One region of the Variovorax palleresanus genome, then DNA from elsewhere that is predicted to be linked to it. Evidence: riboswitches for the same ligand, from Rfam matches in the RefSeq annotation. Region 1 holds a riboswitch; the other holds the start of a gene.
The links. A riboswitch is a leader RNA that binds a small molecule or an ion and turns the genes downstream of it on or off. The one in region 1 is predicted to bind S-adenosylhomocysteine.

Region 1 (7,380 bases):
GACACGGTGGTGAAAGAGAAGGTGGTTATCGAGAAGCTGGGGTTGGCGAAGGAACAACCGAAGACGAACTGATCGCAAACAACTCCCCCACCAGCCGCTCCGCCAACTCCGGCTTCACGGGATCGGCGCCGAACACGAGACGAAACACGATCGGCGCGATCAGGTGATCGATCACCTGCTGCGCTTCGGGCGCATGCTCGCCGCGGGCGTGCGCCTGTTCGACCAGCGTCAGCGCTTCCCTGCGGCGGTTGCGGAGGCAATCCGTCTCCGCGTCGCCGGTGGCCAGCGCGGCCGCGGCTTTCAACAAGGACTTGCTGCAGGGCTGCGCCAGGTGCGTGATGAGTTCCTGCGCCCACGCGGTCAGGTCTGCGCGCAGCGCGCCGGTGTTCGGCAGCGGCCGGTTCGGGTCGAGCCGGTGCGTGGCCGTCTCGGCCAGAAGACCCGACAGATCGCCCCATCGGCGGTAGATGCTGGAGGCGCTGACTCCCGCGCGCTCGGCCACGGCCGGCACGGTGACGCGCTCGCGCCCCTGTTCGGCCACCAGTTGTTCGAGGGCAGTGCGCACCAGCGCCTGCACCTGGGCGCTGCGGCCGCCGGGACGCTTGTTGGGAAGGACAACATGGTTCATGTGAGGACTTTAACGCAAAGATGTTTGCTTTAGTGAATCTACAGGTCTAGAATCGCAAAAGCTAAAAAAGTTGCGTTAAGGATCTCCAATGCCTTCCTCCTGCCCTGAACTCGCCGTCGCCACCGCCGACATCGCCGCCCGTCCCAAGCCCTGGCGCCTGCCGGCAGCGGTCGGTTTCCCGCTGCTGGCCGCCGTGCTCTTCGCCTTCTTCTTCGCGGCCGCCGCGCCCACACCGCTGTTCGTCGTGTTCCAGCACGCCTGGGGCTTCTCGGCGTCGATGCTCACGGTGGCGTTTGCGATCTACGCGATTGCGCTGTTGATCTCGCTGCTCGTGGCGGGCTCGCTGTCGGACCACATCGGCCGGCGGCCGGTGGTGCTGGCGGCGCTAGTGCTGCAGGCGGTGGCAATGGTGCTCTTCGTGGTGGCGCACGACATCGCCGGGCTGATCGTCGCGCGCGTCGTCCAGGGCGTGGCAACGGGCGTCGCGAGCGGCGCGCTGAGCGCGGCGGTGGTCGAGGCGGCGCCGGCATCGCGCAAGCGCCTGGGCGCGATGATCACCAGCGTGTCGCCGCTCGCGGGCCTTGCGGTGGGGGCGCTGCTGACCGGCATGGCTGTCAGGTTCACCGTCCAGCCGGTGATGCTGGTGTTCGGTGTGCTGGCCGTGGTGTTCGCGGTCGGCGCGGTCGTGGTGCTGTGGATGCCCGAGACCGTCACGCCGCGCGCCGGCGCGCTGGCCTCGCTGGTGCCGCGCGTGTCGATTCCCGTGCGGGCGCGGGCTGACTTCGTGCGCGGCCTGCCGGTGTTCATCGCGGTGTGGGCGCTGGGCGGGCTGTACCTGTCGCTCGCGCCGTCGCTGATGCTGCACGTGTTCCACATCGACAACGGCGTGGTCAACGGCCTCACGGTGGCGGTGCTCTCGGGCTTCGGCGCGCTCGCCCCCACGCTGCTCGGCCGTTTCCCCGCACCGCGGACCGTCGTCTTCGGCGCGGCCAGCATCGCGGTCGGTCTGGTCTTGCTGCTGGCGTCGCTCGCGACGAAGTCGCTCGCGCTGTTCTTCGTCGGCACCGCGATCGCGGGCCTGGGCTTCGGCGGCGCGTTCTCGGCGCTGGTGCAGACGCTGGCGCCGCTCGCCGATTCGCACGAGCGCGGCGAACTCTTCGCCGCCATCTTCGTGGTCTGCTACCTCGCGTTCAGCCTGCCCGCGATGCTGGCGGGCTTCCTGGTGAAGCCGCTCGGCCTGCTGAACACGGTGGAAGGTTATGCGGCGGTGCTGCTGCTGATCGCGGCCTTCGGCATCTGGCGCCAATGGGCAGTGCTGCGCCGCAACGCGCGCAGCCTGCCGGTCAGCGAGTAGCGCGGGCCGAGAGAATGGCGCGCGCCGCTTCGGCGAACCCCGCGCCGCGCTCGCCCTCGGTCACGTAGCGTGGCAGATGCTCCAGCTGCGGCACGAAGCGCGCCACGTTCGCCACGCCGATGCTGTGAGCGAAGGTGCGAAACATCAACTGGTCGTTGGTGGAGTCGCCCACATAGGCCCAGCGCCCGATCTCGTCGTCGAGCGTGCGGCCCCAGAGTTCGCGCACGATCCAGCGCGCGCCTTCGAGCTTGTCGTTGTCGCCGTACCAGCCGTTGATGTGGATGCTGCTGACCGTGGCGTGCATGCCTTCGCTGCGCATCAGGGCCACGACTTGGGCGATGGTCTCTTCGCTCAGCTGCACGAACTCGCTGTGGTCGATGGCGATGTCGGTCTCGCGGCCCGGCGAGTCGGTGGCGCGGCCGGCGCCAGGGATCTCGCGCTCGATGCGCGCCAGCACGGCCTGCATGCGATCGAAGTTGGCGGCGCGGGTTGCCGCGTCCTGCTGGTAGCGCTTTTGCAGCTTGCCGCCTGGCACGGGCAGCAGGGCGACGGCGCCGTTCTCCGCCACGATGGAGTCGACGGGCCATGCGGAAACGAAGGGCACGCTCCAGCCCACGGGGCGGCCGGTGATGGCCACGACGTGAAGGCCGGCCGCTTTCAGATCGCCCAGCGCCTTCAGCGCATCGGGCGTGATGGCGCCTTCGGTGGTGAGGGTGTCGTCGATGTCGGTGAACACGCCGATCAGATTGCTGCGCGCAGCTGCCGCCCACTGCGCCAGCGGCAGCAGATGATGGGGCGAGTGGGGCAGCGAGGTCGGCTGGCGCATGCCTGGCTCAGCCGGCACTCTGCAGCGCCAACCCCGCATGCTCCCGCAGCGGATGGAAGTGAATCTTCGGAAAGCGCTCCTGCGCCAATCGCACGTCATACGGCGAGGTGCACAGGAAAGCCAGCGTGTCGGCTGCGTCCTTCGCCATGCGCTGCGGATAGGCGTTGACGAACTCGCGCAGCTCGGCCGGCGTGTCGGCCGTGATCCAGCGCGCGCCGGTGTACTGGCAGCCTTCGAGCCGCACGTCGGCGTCGTACTCGGCCTTCAGGCGGTGCTGCACCACTTCGAACTGCAGCTGCCCGACGGCGCCCAGCAGCATCGGTCCGCCGATCTCGGGACGGAACACCTGGATGGCGCCTTCTTCGCCGAGCTGGGCCAGCCCCTGCTGCAGCTGCTTGGTGCGCAGCGGATTCTTCAGAATCACGGTCATGAACAGCTCTGGCGCGAAGAAGGGCAGGCCGGTGAACTGCAGGCTCGCGCCGTCGGTGATGGTGTCGCCCAGCTGCACGCCGCCGTGGGTGGTGAAGCCCACGATGTCGCCCGCATAAGCCTCTTCGACCGCTTCGCGGCGCTGGCTCATGAACGTGACCACGCTGGTGGGCCGCAGCTCCTTCGAGGTGCGCTGCACCTTGAGCTTCATGCCCGGCGTGTACTTGCCCGAGGCCATGCGCACGAAGGCGATGCGGTCGCGATGGTTGGCGTCCATGTTGGCCTGCACCTTGAACACCACGCCCGCGAAGTCCCTGTCCTCGGGCTGGATCTCCTTCACCACCGGTTGGCGGTTGACCATCGTGGTGCTGGTGCGCGACTGCGGCGAGGGCGCGAGGTCGACCAGCGCATCGAGCACTTCCATCACGCCGAAGTTGTTCACGCCGGAGCCGAAGAACACGGGCGTTTGCTTGCCGGCCAGGAAGGCCTCGCGGTCCCAGGTGGGCGAGGCGCCGGTGGCCAGCTCCATGCTGTCCATGGCGGATTCGAAATCGGCGCCGAAGCGCTTGGTCAGCGTGTCGCGCTCCGAGAGCGGAATGGTCTCGAAGTCGTGCGGCAGCCGCTCGCTGCCCGACTCGAACACCGTCATCGCCTGCGTGCGCAGGTTCATGATGCCGCGGAACGACTTGCCCTGGCCCACGGGCCAGGTCATGGGCACGCAGGGCATGCCGAGTTCGCGCTCCACCTCGTCCAGGATGTCGAGCGGCTCTCGCACCTCACGGTCCATCTTGTTGACGAAGGTGATGATGGGCGTGTCGCGCTGGCGGCAAACCTCGATCAGCCGGCGCGTCTGCGATTCCACGCCGTTGGCGGCGTCGATCACCATCAGCGCCGAGTCGACGGCCGTGAGCACGCGGTAGGTGTCTTCCGAAAAGTCCTTGTGGCCGGGCGTGTCGAGCAGGTTGATCACGTGGTCGCGGTACAGCATCTGCATGACCGACGAGGCCACCGAGATGCCGCGCTGCTTCTCGATTTCCATCCAGTCGGAGGTGGCATGGCGCGAGGCCTTGCGCGCCTTCACCGAGCCGGCGATCTGGATCGCGCCGGAGAAAAGCAGCAGCTTTTCGGTCAGCGTGGTCTTGCCGGCGTCAGGGTGGGAAATGATCGCAAAGGTGCGGCGGCGGCGGGTTTCGGCAAGAAAAGACAAGGTGGGCAATCTGCAGGGGAATGCCCGATTTTAGAAGGGCGGTCCCGGGCCGCCCGCCCGAGCCGCCGAAAACGCCTTACTTGCGCTTCAGCATCTTGGTCACTTCGTCCACATTGGCCTGGATGCGCTGGCGCACCAGTTCGAAGGCATCGGCCTGCGACTTGGCGGCGAGGTTGGCGAGTTCCTTGATGTCGTCGATGGCGCGCTGGAACGACTGGCGGCCGAGCTCGTCGAGCTTGGCGAGGTTGGCCTTGGGGTCCTTGCCGGGCATCTCCTTGGCGGCCGTCTGCCACTCGGCGATGGCGCTCTTGATCATCTCGGTCTGCCGCTGCACCACGGTCTGCAGGCCCTGGTAGGACTTTTCGTTGGCCTGCATCAGTGCCTGAAGGTCCTTCTGGCCGCTCTCGAGCAGCTTGCTCGCGCCGCCGGTCAGGTTGAGCTCCTGCAGCCGGTCGGTCATGGCCTTGAGATTCTTCATTGGATTGAGCATGTCGGCGGCACCAGGGGCCTCCGTCTTGGTGCTGCTGTTGTTGCTGCTGTCAGTGGTTTTCTTCGCGGCGGCTTTCTTGGCAGTGGCCATGGTGCGGTATCTCCTGGTGTCGTGTGAACGGTGAGGGATGCAAGGACCGGCCGGACGGCAAAGTCCGCTGCCACGATACGCCGGGCGGGCATTGCGGAGGTGCCCGGCCTGAAAATTTGCCTGCGGGATTTCCCTTGGTTGGCGAAACGCGCTTTCCGGGATATGGGATATCCCGGCGATTGGCTCGCCTTGCCCGCCCGTCTACAATCCGCGGTTCCGAGGAGCGTTGCAGCGCCGTCAGGCGTGAGGCTCGGACCACATCGCAACCACGCTCACCCGCTGTTCTCGCGGTGAGTCTTTTCCCCCGAACGCAGTGGCACCTTTCAAACTAGCTTTGTTGGAGTTCTCATGAGCGCTGTTCTCAAGCCCACCCCCGTTTCCACCGCCGACCAGGCGATTGCCGACCTGTCGCTGGCCGCCTGGGGCCGCAAGGAAATCCGCATTGCGGAAACCGAGATGCCCGGCCTGATGGCCATCCGCGAAGAGTTCTCGAAGGCGCAGCCGCTGAAGGGCGCGCGCATCACGGGCTCGCTGCACATGACGATCCAGACCGCCGTGCTGATCGAGACGCTGCAGGCGCTCGGCGCCACCGTGCGCTGGGCTTCGTGCAATATTTTCTCCACGCAGGACCATGCCGCCGCCGCCATCGCCGCCGCCGGCACGCCGGTGTTCGCGATCAAGGGCGAGTCGCTGAAGGACTACTGGGACTACACCCACGCCATCTTCGACTTCGGCCCCAAGGGTTCGACGGGCGAAGGCCCGAACATGATCCTGGACGACGGCGGCGACGCGACGCTGCTGATGCACCTGGGCCAGCGCGCCGAAAAAGACCTGGGCGTGCTCGCCAACCCGACCAGCGAGGAAGAACGCATCCTCTACGCGGCCATCAAGGCCAAGCTGGCGGTCGATGCGACCTGGTACACCCGCAAGTCGGCCGAGATCATCGGCGTGACCGAAGAAACGACGACCGGCGTGCACCGCCTGAACGAGATGAGCGCCAAGGGCACGCTGCTGTTCCGCGCCATCAACGTGAACGACTCGGTCACCAAGAGCAAGTTCGACAACCTGTACGGTTGCCGCGAATCGCTGGTGGACGGCATCAAGCGCGCCACCGACGTGATGATTGCCGGCAAGGTGGCCTGCGTGGCCGGCTACGGCGACGTGGGCAAGGGCTCGGCCCAGGCCCTGCGCGCACTGTCGGCACAAGTCTGGGTCACCGAAATCGACCCGATCAACGCCCTGCAGGCCGCGATGGAAGGCTACAAGGTCGTGACGATGGAATACGCTGCCGACAAGGCCGACATCTTCGTGACCACCACCGGCAACAAGGACGTCATCACGCATGACACCATGGTCAAGATGAAGGACCAGGCCATCGTCTGCAACATCGGCCACTTCGACAACGAGATCGACGTGGCGTCGATCGAAAAGTACGAGTGGGAAGAGATCAAGCCGCAGGTCGACCACATCAAGTTCCCCGACGGCAAGAAGATCATCCTGCTGGCCAAGGGCCGCCTCGTGAACCTGGGCTGCGGCACGGGCCACCCGAGCTTCGTGATGTCTTCGTCCTTCGCGAACCAGACCATCGCGCAGATCGAGCTCTTCACCAAGCCCGACGCCTACCAGGCCGGCAAGGTCTACGTGCTGCCCAAGCACCTCGACGAGAAGGTTGCGCGCCTGCACCTGAAGAAGGTCGGCGCCATGCTCACCGAGCTGACCGACGAGCAGGCCGCCTACATCGGCGTCGACAAAGCGGGTCCGTACAAGGCGGACACGTACCGGTACTGATGCGCGCCGATCAATTGCTGGTCGAACGCGGCCTTGCCGCGTCGCGCTCGCAGGCCGTGCGGCTGATTGCCGGCGGCATGCGGTGGCGCGATGCGGGCACCGCAGACGCGTGGCGCTCGGTCGTGAAGAATCGCGACGAGGTGCCCGAGTCCGCCGAGCTCGAGCTCGACGACGCGGCCGAGGCGCGGTACGTCTCGCGCGGCGGACTCAAGCTCGAAGGCGCGCTGGCGGCCAGCGGTGTGGATGCAGCGGGCAAGCTGTGCCTGGACGTCGGCCAGTCGACCGGCGGCTTCACCGACTGCCTGCTGCAAAGCGGCGCAGCGAAGGTGGTGGGCGTGGACGTGGGCCACGGGCAGCTGCATGCGCGGCTGCGCGAGGACGAACGCGTGGTTGCCATCGAGGGCGTCAATGCGCGAGCTTTGTCGCCGGACGACCTTCAGGAAGAAGGCGAAGAGCCTTCCGAGCTGCGCTTCGACCTCATCGTCGGCGATCTGTCGTTCATCTCGCAAACGTTGGTGCTGCCGGCCGTGGTGCCATTCCTGGCCGACGACGGCCACCTGCTGATGCT
Region 2 (7,380 bases), 800 kb from region 1:
GGCCATCGATGCGGTCTGGGTGTCCGGCCGGCCGCGCGTCGCGGCGGGCCGCCACGCATTGCACCAAGAGGCCGCCGCCGCTTTCGTCGCCGCGCGCAGCCAGCTTCTTCTGGAAAATTGAGCCCATGAGTTTCACCACCACCGAACCTGCATTCCGCTTTCGCCAGGGCACCCGTCCCTTGCTGATCTCGATGCCGCATGTCGGCACCCATGTGCCGCCCGCGCTCGCCGCCCGCTTCACGGAAGAGGCGCGCCACGTGCCCGACACCGACTGGCACCTCGAGCGGCTCTACGACTTTGCCGACGAACTCGGCGCCTCGGTGCTCGTTGCCACGCATTCGCGCTACGTGATCGACCTGAACCGCCCGCCGGACGGCGCGAGCCTCTACCCGGGCCAGAGCGTCACCGGCCTGTGCCCGGTCGACACTTTCGACGACACGCCCGTCTACGCATCCAGCGACGACCTGCCGAACGACGCAGAAGTCGCCGCGCGACGCGACGCGATCTGGCGGCCCTACCACCAGCAGCTGCAGGCCGAACTCGACCGCCTGAAGGCCGCGCACGGCACCATCGCGCTGTGGGACGCGCACTCGATCCGCTCGGTGCTGCCGCGCTTCTTCGAGGGCAAGCTGCCCGACCTGAACCTGGGCACCGGCAACGGCACGAGCTGCGACCCGGCGCTGGCTGCCACGCTGCTCAGCATTGCCGAATCGGCCGCTGGCTACACCGGCGTGCTCAACGGCCGCTTCAAGGGCGGCCACATCACGCGCCAGTACGGCAACCCCCCCGCCGGCGTGCATGCGGTGCAGCTGGAGATGACGCAGTCGAGCTACATGCAGGAGACGCTGCCCTTCGACTACCTGCCTGATGTGGCGGCCGGCGTGCAGCCGCATGTGCGGCGCATGATCGAAGCGGTGCTGGCCTTCGTCGAAAGCCGTTAAAGCACCGACGGCGGCCAGGGACAGCACCCGCTTCCTACAATCAGGGGCTATGAAGCCCGTCATCTACACCCGCGGCCAGGCACTCGCCGGCATCCTCGAAAAGCGCATCGCCATCCTCGACGGTGCGATGGGCACGATGATCCAGCGCTTCAAGCTCACCGAAGAGCAGTACCGCGGCGAGCGCTTCAAGGACTTCGAGCGCGACGTGAAGGGCAACAACGAGCTGCTGTCGCTCACGCGGCCCGACGTGATCCGCGACATCCACGAGGGCTACCTCGCAGCCGGCGCAGACCTGATCGAGACCAACACCTTCGGCGCGACCACCATCGCGCAGGAGGACTACAAGATGGCGCATCTTGCGCGCGAGATGAACCTCGAATCGGCCAAGCTCGCACGCGCGGCCTGCGACAAGTTCAGCACGCCGGACAAGCCGCGCTTCGTGGCCGGCGCCCTGGGCCCGACGCCCAAGACCGCGAGCATCAGCCCCGACGTGAACGACCCGGGTGCGCGCAACGTCGATTTCGAGCAGCTGCGCGCGGCCTACTACGACCAGACCGAGGCGCTGGTCGAAGGCGGTGCCGACGTGATCCTGGTCGAGACGATCTTCGACACGCTCAACGCCAAGGCCGCGCTGTTCGCGGTGGACGAGTATTTCGACAACAGCGGCCAGCGCCTGCCGCTGATCATCAGCGGCACCGTGACCGACGCGTCCGGCCGCATCCTGAGCGGCCAGACAGTGACCGCCTTCTGGCACAGCGTGCGCCATGCGCAGCCGCTGGCCATTGGCCTTAACTGCGCGCTGGGCGCGGCGCTGATGCGCCCGTACATCCAGGAGCTGGCGAAGGTGGCGGGCGACACCTTCATCAGCTGCTACCCGAACGCCGGCCTGCCCAATCCGATGAGCGAGACCGGCTTCGACGAGACGCCCGACGTCACCTCGCGGCTGCTGCACGAGTTCGCGGCCGAAGGGCTGGTGAACATCGTCGGTGGCTGCTGCGGCACCACGCCGGACCACATCGCGGCCATCGGCAAGGCCGTGGCGCCGGTGCCGGGACGGCTGTTGAACAGCAACGCTCGCTTCTACCGCGAAGCAGCGTAACTGGCTCGCCCCCAGTCTTCGCGCACTTCGTGTCGCTACGCCAACCCCCTGCCGGGGGCAACACCAGCGGCCCGGCGGAGCCGGTTCCGCGGTGTTTCACGAAGGGGACACTGGCGCTGTCGCGCCCTCGGCTGATTGACGGCATTCGGGCTGCCGCCTAGGCTGGCTGCGCAAAGGAAGCCCATCATGAACAACAAACTCCCCATGCGCTGGATCGGCATCGGCGCCATCGCCTTGGCCTTGCCGCTTGCGGCCTCGGCGCAGCAGGCCCTCACGCGCGGCGCCGTCAACCTGCGGGCCGGCCCCTCTGGCGACTATCCGCTGGTGGCGCGGCTGGCGCCGGGCCAGCCGCTCGACGTGATCGGCTGCACCGGGGGCTACAGCTGGTGCGACGTGGTGCTGCCCGACGGCGGACGTGGCTGGGTCTGGGCCAGGAGCCTCGACTACGCCTACCAGGAGCGGCGCGTACCGCTGGCGACCTATGGCGCGGTGATCGGCGTGCCGATCGTGACCTTCGTGATCGGCAGCTACTGGGCGGACTACTACCGCGACCGGCCCTGGTATGGCGAAAGGCGCTGGTGGGGCGGCCGGCCGCCGCCTCCGCCGGTGCCCGGTTGGCAGCCGCCGCCGCCCGTGCGTCCGGCCTGGCAGCCCAAGCCGTGGCCGGGACCGGGCTTCAAACCCCAGCCGGCGCCCGGCGTCCGGCCGCAACCCGGTCCCGGCTACCGCGCGCCGCATCCGGGCCCAGGCTACCGTCCGCCTGCGGACCCCGGCTTCAAGCCGCCCCGGCCCCAGCCGGCAATCCGGCCCGGACCACCGCCCGGCCAACCGCAAATGCATCAGGGCGGCGGGCGGCCTGATGGCGGCGGAGGCGGGCGCAAGCAGCGCGGCGATGAAGGCGGCGGCAAGGGTGGCGGCCATGGGGGAGGCCACGGTGGCGGCGGAGGCAAGGGCGGCGGCCACGGCCATCGCGACTAGCTAACCAGGAGCCGCAAGGCCCGCCGCGGCCTGGCGATCGCGCGCAATCAGCGCCACGAAGCGCTGCGCCCCCAGGCCCAGCGGCCGCTCCCGCGACCACACCACGTCGACCCACAGGTCCAGCCCGTTGCTGAGGTTCTCGAACGGGATCTCGACCAGCGCGCCGGCGGCCACGTGGGGCTTGGCAAAGTTGCGCGGCAGCCAGCCCCAGCCCAGGCCGGCGGTGATCAGGCTCAGCGCGGCCAGCGCGTTGTCGGTGCGCCAGACATGGCGCGCGAACACGAAGCGCGGGTCGCTCGTCGCAAGGTCGCGCCCTGCCACCACGATCTGCCGGGTGTTCGTGAGGTGCTCTTCGCGCAGGCGCTCGCCGGCGGCCGCCAGCAGCACGGGGTGGTTGGGCGCCATCACGGCCACCATGGTGTCGCTGCCCACTTCCTGGAAACCTTCGCGGCCGTCGAGGCTCGGGCGCTCGAACACCAGCGCCAGCTGCGCGCGGCCGCTGTGCAGCAGCGCCAGCGCATCGGCCTGGGGGGCGGCCAGCACCTCGACCTGCAGCAGCGGATATTCCTCGGCCAATGCGGCCAGCGGTCCGCTCCAGGGTGCGGCCAGCAGCTCGGGCGCAATCGCCAGCGTGAGGCGGTTTTCGAGCCCCTGGGTAAGCGCCAGGGCCTGAACCTGCAATTGCTTGAGCTGGGCCGCCAGGAGCCGCGCCTGCGGCTCCAGCGAACGGGCGGCGGCGGTCGGCTGCGGCTCGCGGCCACTGCGGTCGAACAGGGGCAGGGCCAGTTCGGCCTCGAGGTTGGCAATGGCCATGCTCACGGCCGACGGCACCTTGCGCAGCGCGCGCGCCGCGGCCGAAAAGGAGCCGTGGTCGATCACGGCCAGGAAGACTTCGACGTTGTCGCTGGAGAAGGCCATGAGCGCCCAATCTATCAATAAAACTGAAACAAGTTAACTTTTTATATCAGTAAACAGCAAATAAAGTCCAGCCATTGCCTTTTGAACCGCCGGAGAACAGAGCCATGCAGGGGTTTCAGCGTCGAGTCGTTTACATCACCCTTTACGAAGGGATCGCCATCGTGGCCGCCAGTGCCGGCCTGGCGCTGATGACGGACGCCGGGCTCGGGCATTCCGGTGTGCTGGCGGTGGCCGCCTCGGTCATCGCGGTGATCTGGAACCTAGTTTTCAATGCCTTGTTCGAGCGCTGGGAGTCGCGCCAGGCGGTGGGCGGGCGCAGCGTGCGCCGGCGCGTTGCGCATGCCATCGGCTTCGAGGGCGGGCTGATCGCCTTCCTGGTGCCGCTCTTTGCCTGGGGCTTGGGCGTGTCGCTCTGGCAGGCGCTGGTGATGGACCTGGGACTGGTGGTGTTCTTCCTGGTCTACACCTTCGTCTTCAACTGGGCCTTCGACCGGGTGTTCGGGCTGCCGGCTTCGGCCGCGCCCCGGAGGCCAGCGTCCGTGGCCGGGCAGGGGGCCTGAACATCCCTCAGGGCCGCGGCCCTTGCCGCAGCCGGTAAAATTGCGCTCCCTTCCAAGGAGCGTTGCAGCGGCGGCCCAAGTCAACAGGCCCGCCGTCAGGCTTGGAAGGCGCCCCGTCCGCCGGGGCGCAAGCCGCAAACGACGCTCACCTGACGTTTTTTCCTGCACAGGTGAGCCCCCCAATGAGCGATGTTCCCACGCCCTCCGTTCCACCGATGAAGCTGTCCGGCCTCGAGCCGGTGGCCATCGATGCCGGATCGCTGTTCGTCAACATCGGCGAGCGCACCAACGTCACCGGTTCCAAGGCTTTCGCGCGAATGATCCTGAACGGCCAGTTCGAAGAGGCCCTGGCCGTGGCGCGCCAGCAGGTCGAGAACGGCGCGCAGGTGATCGACATCAACATGGACGAGGCCATGCTCGACAGCAAGGCCGCGATGGTCCGCTTCCTGAACCTGATTGCGAGCGAGCCCGACATCGCGCGCGTGCCGGTGATGGTCGACAGCTCCAAGTGGGAGGTCATCGAGGCGGGCCTGCGCTGCATCCAGGGCAAGGGCATCGTCAACTCCATCTCCATGAAGGAGGGGGTCGACAAGTTCAAGCACGAGGCCAAGCTCGTGAGGCGCTATGGCGCCGCCGCGGTGGTCATGGCCTTCGACGAGAAGGGCCAGGCCGACACCTACGAGCGCAAGATCGAGATCTGCGAGCGGGCCTACCGCATCCTGGTGGACGAGGTGGGCTTTCCGCCCGAGGACATCATCTTCGACCCCAACATCTTCGCGATTGCCACCGGCATCGAGGAGCACGACAACTACGCGGTCGACTTCATCAACGCGGTGCGCTGGATCAAGCAGAACCTGCCGGGCGCCAAGGTGTCGGGCGGCGTGAGCAACGTGAGCTTCAGCTTCCGCGGCAACGACCCGGTGCGCGAAGCCATCCACACCGTGTTTCTGTACCACGCGATCAAGGCGGGCATGGACATGGGCATCGTCAACGCCGGCATGGTCGGCGTGTATGACGACCTCGAGCCGACCCTGCGCGAGCGCGTCGAAGACGTGGTGCTCAACCGCCGCTCCGATGCTGGCGAGCGCCTCGTCGAAGTGGCCGAAACCGCCAAGAGCGGCGCCAAGGACGACAGCAAGAAGCTCGAATGGCGCGGCACGCCGGAGCATCCGGTGCACGTCAACCAGCGCCTGTCGCACGCCATGGTGCACGGCATCACCGACTTCATCGTCGAAGACACCGAAGAGGCCTACCAGCAGATCCTTGCCAAGGGCGGCCGTCCGCTGCACGTGATCGAAGGACCGCTGATGGACGGCATGAACATCGTGGGCGACCTGTTCGGCCAGGGCAAGATGTTCCTGCCGCAGGTGGTGAAGTCGGCGCGCGTGATGAAGTCGGCCGTGGCCCACCTCATTCCCTACATCGAGGAAGAAAAGCGCCAGGACGAGGCCGCGGGCCGCGACGTGCGCACCAAGGGCAAGATCATCATCGCCACCGTGAAGGGCGACGTGCACGACATCGGCAAGAACATCGTCACCGTGGTGCTCCAGTGCAACAACTTCGAAGTGGTGAACATGGGCGTGATGGTCCCGTGCCACGAGATCCTCGCCCGGGCGAAGGTCGAGGGCGCGGACATCGTGGGCCTCTCGGGCCTCATCACGCCGAGCCTGGAAGAAATGCAGTACGTGGCCGGCGAGATGCAGAAGGACGACCACTTCCGCATCAAGAAGATTCCGCTCCTGATCGGCGGCGCCACCACCAGCCGCGTGCACACCGCCGTGAAGATTGCGCCGCACTACGAAGGCCCGGTGGTCTACGTGCCCGATGCTTCCCGCAGCGTGAGCGTGGCGCAGTCGCTGCTGTCGGAGCAGGCCACCGCGTACATCGACGAGATCAACGCCGACTACGAGAAGGTGCGCACGCAGCACGCCAACAAGAAGCAGGTGCCGATGTGGCCGCTGGCCAAGGTGCGCGCCAACAAGACGCCGATCGACTGGACAAACTACACGCCGCCCGTGCCCAAGTTCATCGGCCGCCGCGTGTTCAAGAACTTCGATTTGACCGAGCTCGCCAAGTACATCGACTGGGGCCCCTTCTTCCAGACCTGGGACCTCGCGGGCCCGTTCCCAGCCATCCTGAAGGACGAGGTCGTCGGCACCGAGGCCGTGCGCGTGTATGCAGACGGCCAGCGCATGCTCAAGCGCCTGATCGAAGGCCGCTGGCTCAGCGCCAGCGGCATCGTCGGCTTCTGGCCCGCCAACACGGTGAACGACGACGACATCGAGCTCTACACCGACGAGACGCGCAGCGAGGTCGCCATGACCTGGTACGGCATGCGCCAGCAGACCGAGAAGCAGGTGATCGACGGCGTGATGCGGCCCAGCCGCTGCCTCGCCGATTTCGTCGCGCCGAAGGACAGCGGGCTGAAAGACTACGTGGGCGTGTTCGCGGTCACGGCGGGACTGGGGGTCGAGAAGAAGGAGAAGTACTTCATCGACGACCTCGACGACTACTCCGCCATCATGCTCAAGGCCCTGGCCGACCGGCTGGCCGAGGCCTTTGCCGAGTCGCTGCACCACCGCGCGCGCACCGACCTCTGGGGCTATGCGCCGGAAGAGGGCCTGAGCAACGAGGAGATGATTGCCGAGAAATACCGCGGCATCCGCCCCGCGCCCGGCTACCCCGCCTGCCCCGACCACAGCGTGAAGCGCCCGATGTTCGACCTTCTGGGTTGCGCGGACATTGGCATGACGCTGACCGAAAGCCTCGCTATGATGCCCGCCGCCAGCGTGAGCGGCTTCTACCTGAGCCATCCCGAGTCGACGTACTTCAATGTCGGCAAGATCGGGCACGATCAATTGCAGGACCAGGCGGCGCGGCGCAA

Region 2: it holds a riboswitch for S-adenosylhomocysteine, as region 1 does, so the genes downstream of both, metH (methionine synthase) here and ahcY (adenosylhomocysteinase) in region 1, are expected to answer to the same signal.

What each region holds. Positions count from the first base shown of each region.
Region 1 covers NZ_JBJNVP010000002.1:1,927,260-1,934,639, reverse strand. Annotated here, with positions in the region: gene ACJ7Z0_RS12965 (Bug family tripartite tricarboxylate transporter substrate binding protein) at 1-72, shown strand, start outside; gene ACJ7Z0_RS12960 (TetR/AcrR family transcriptional regulator) at 26-628, opposite strand; gene ACJ7Z0_RS12955 (MFS transporter) at 717-1,982, shown strand; gene ACJ7Z0_RS12950 (HAD-IIB family hydrolase) at 1,972-2,808, opposite strand; gene ACJ7Z0_RS12945 (peptide chain release factor 3) at 2,816-4,444, opposite strand; gene phaP (TIGR01841 family phasin) at 4,521-5,024, opposite strand; S-adenosyl-L-homocysteine riboswitch at 5,237-5,305, shown strand; gene ahcY (adenosylhomocysteinase) at 5,373-6,812, shown strand; gene ACJ7Z0_RS12930 (TlyA family RNA methyltransferase) at 6,812-7,380, shown strand, end outside.
Region 2 covers NZ_JBJNVP010000002.1:2,730,945-2,738,324, forward strand. Annotated here, with positions in the region: gene ACJ7Z0_RS16835 (formimidoylglutamate deiminase) at 1-121, shown strand, start outside; gene hutG (N-formylglutamate deformylase) at 126-941, shown strand; gene ACJ7Z0_RS16845 (homocysteine S-methyltransferase family protein) at 991-2,040, shown strand; gene ACJ7Z0_RS16850 (SH3 domain-containing protein) at 2,227-3,018, shown strand; gene ACJ7Z0_RS16855 (LysR family transcriptional regulator) at 3,019-3,936, opposite strand; gene ACJ7Z0_RS16860 (PACE efflux transporter) at 4,041-4,496, shown strand; S-adenosyl-L-homocysteine riboswitch at 4,545-4,650, shown strand; gene metH (methionine synthase) at 4,679-7,380, shown strand, end outside.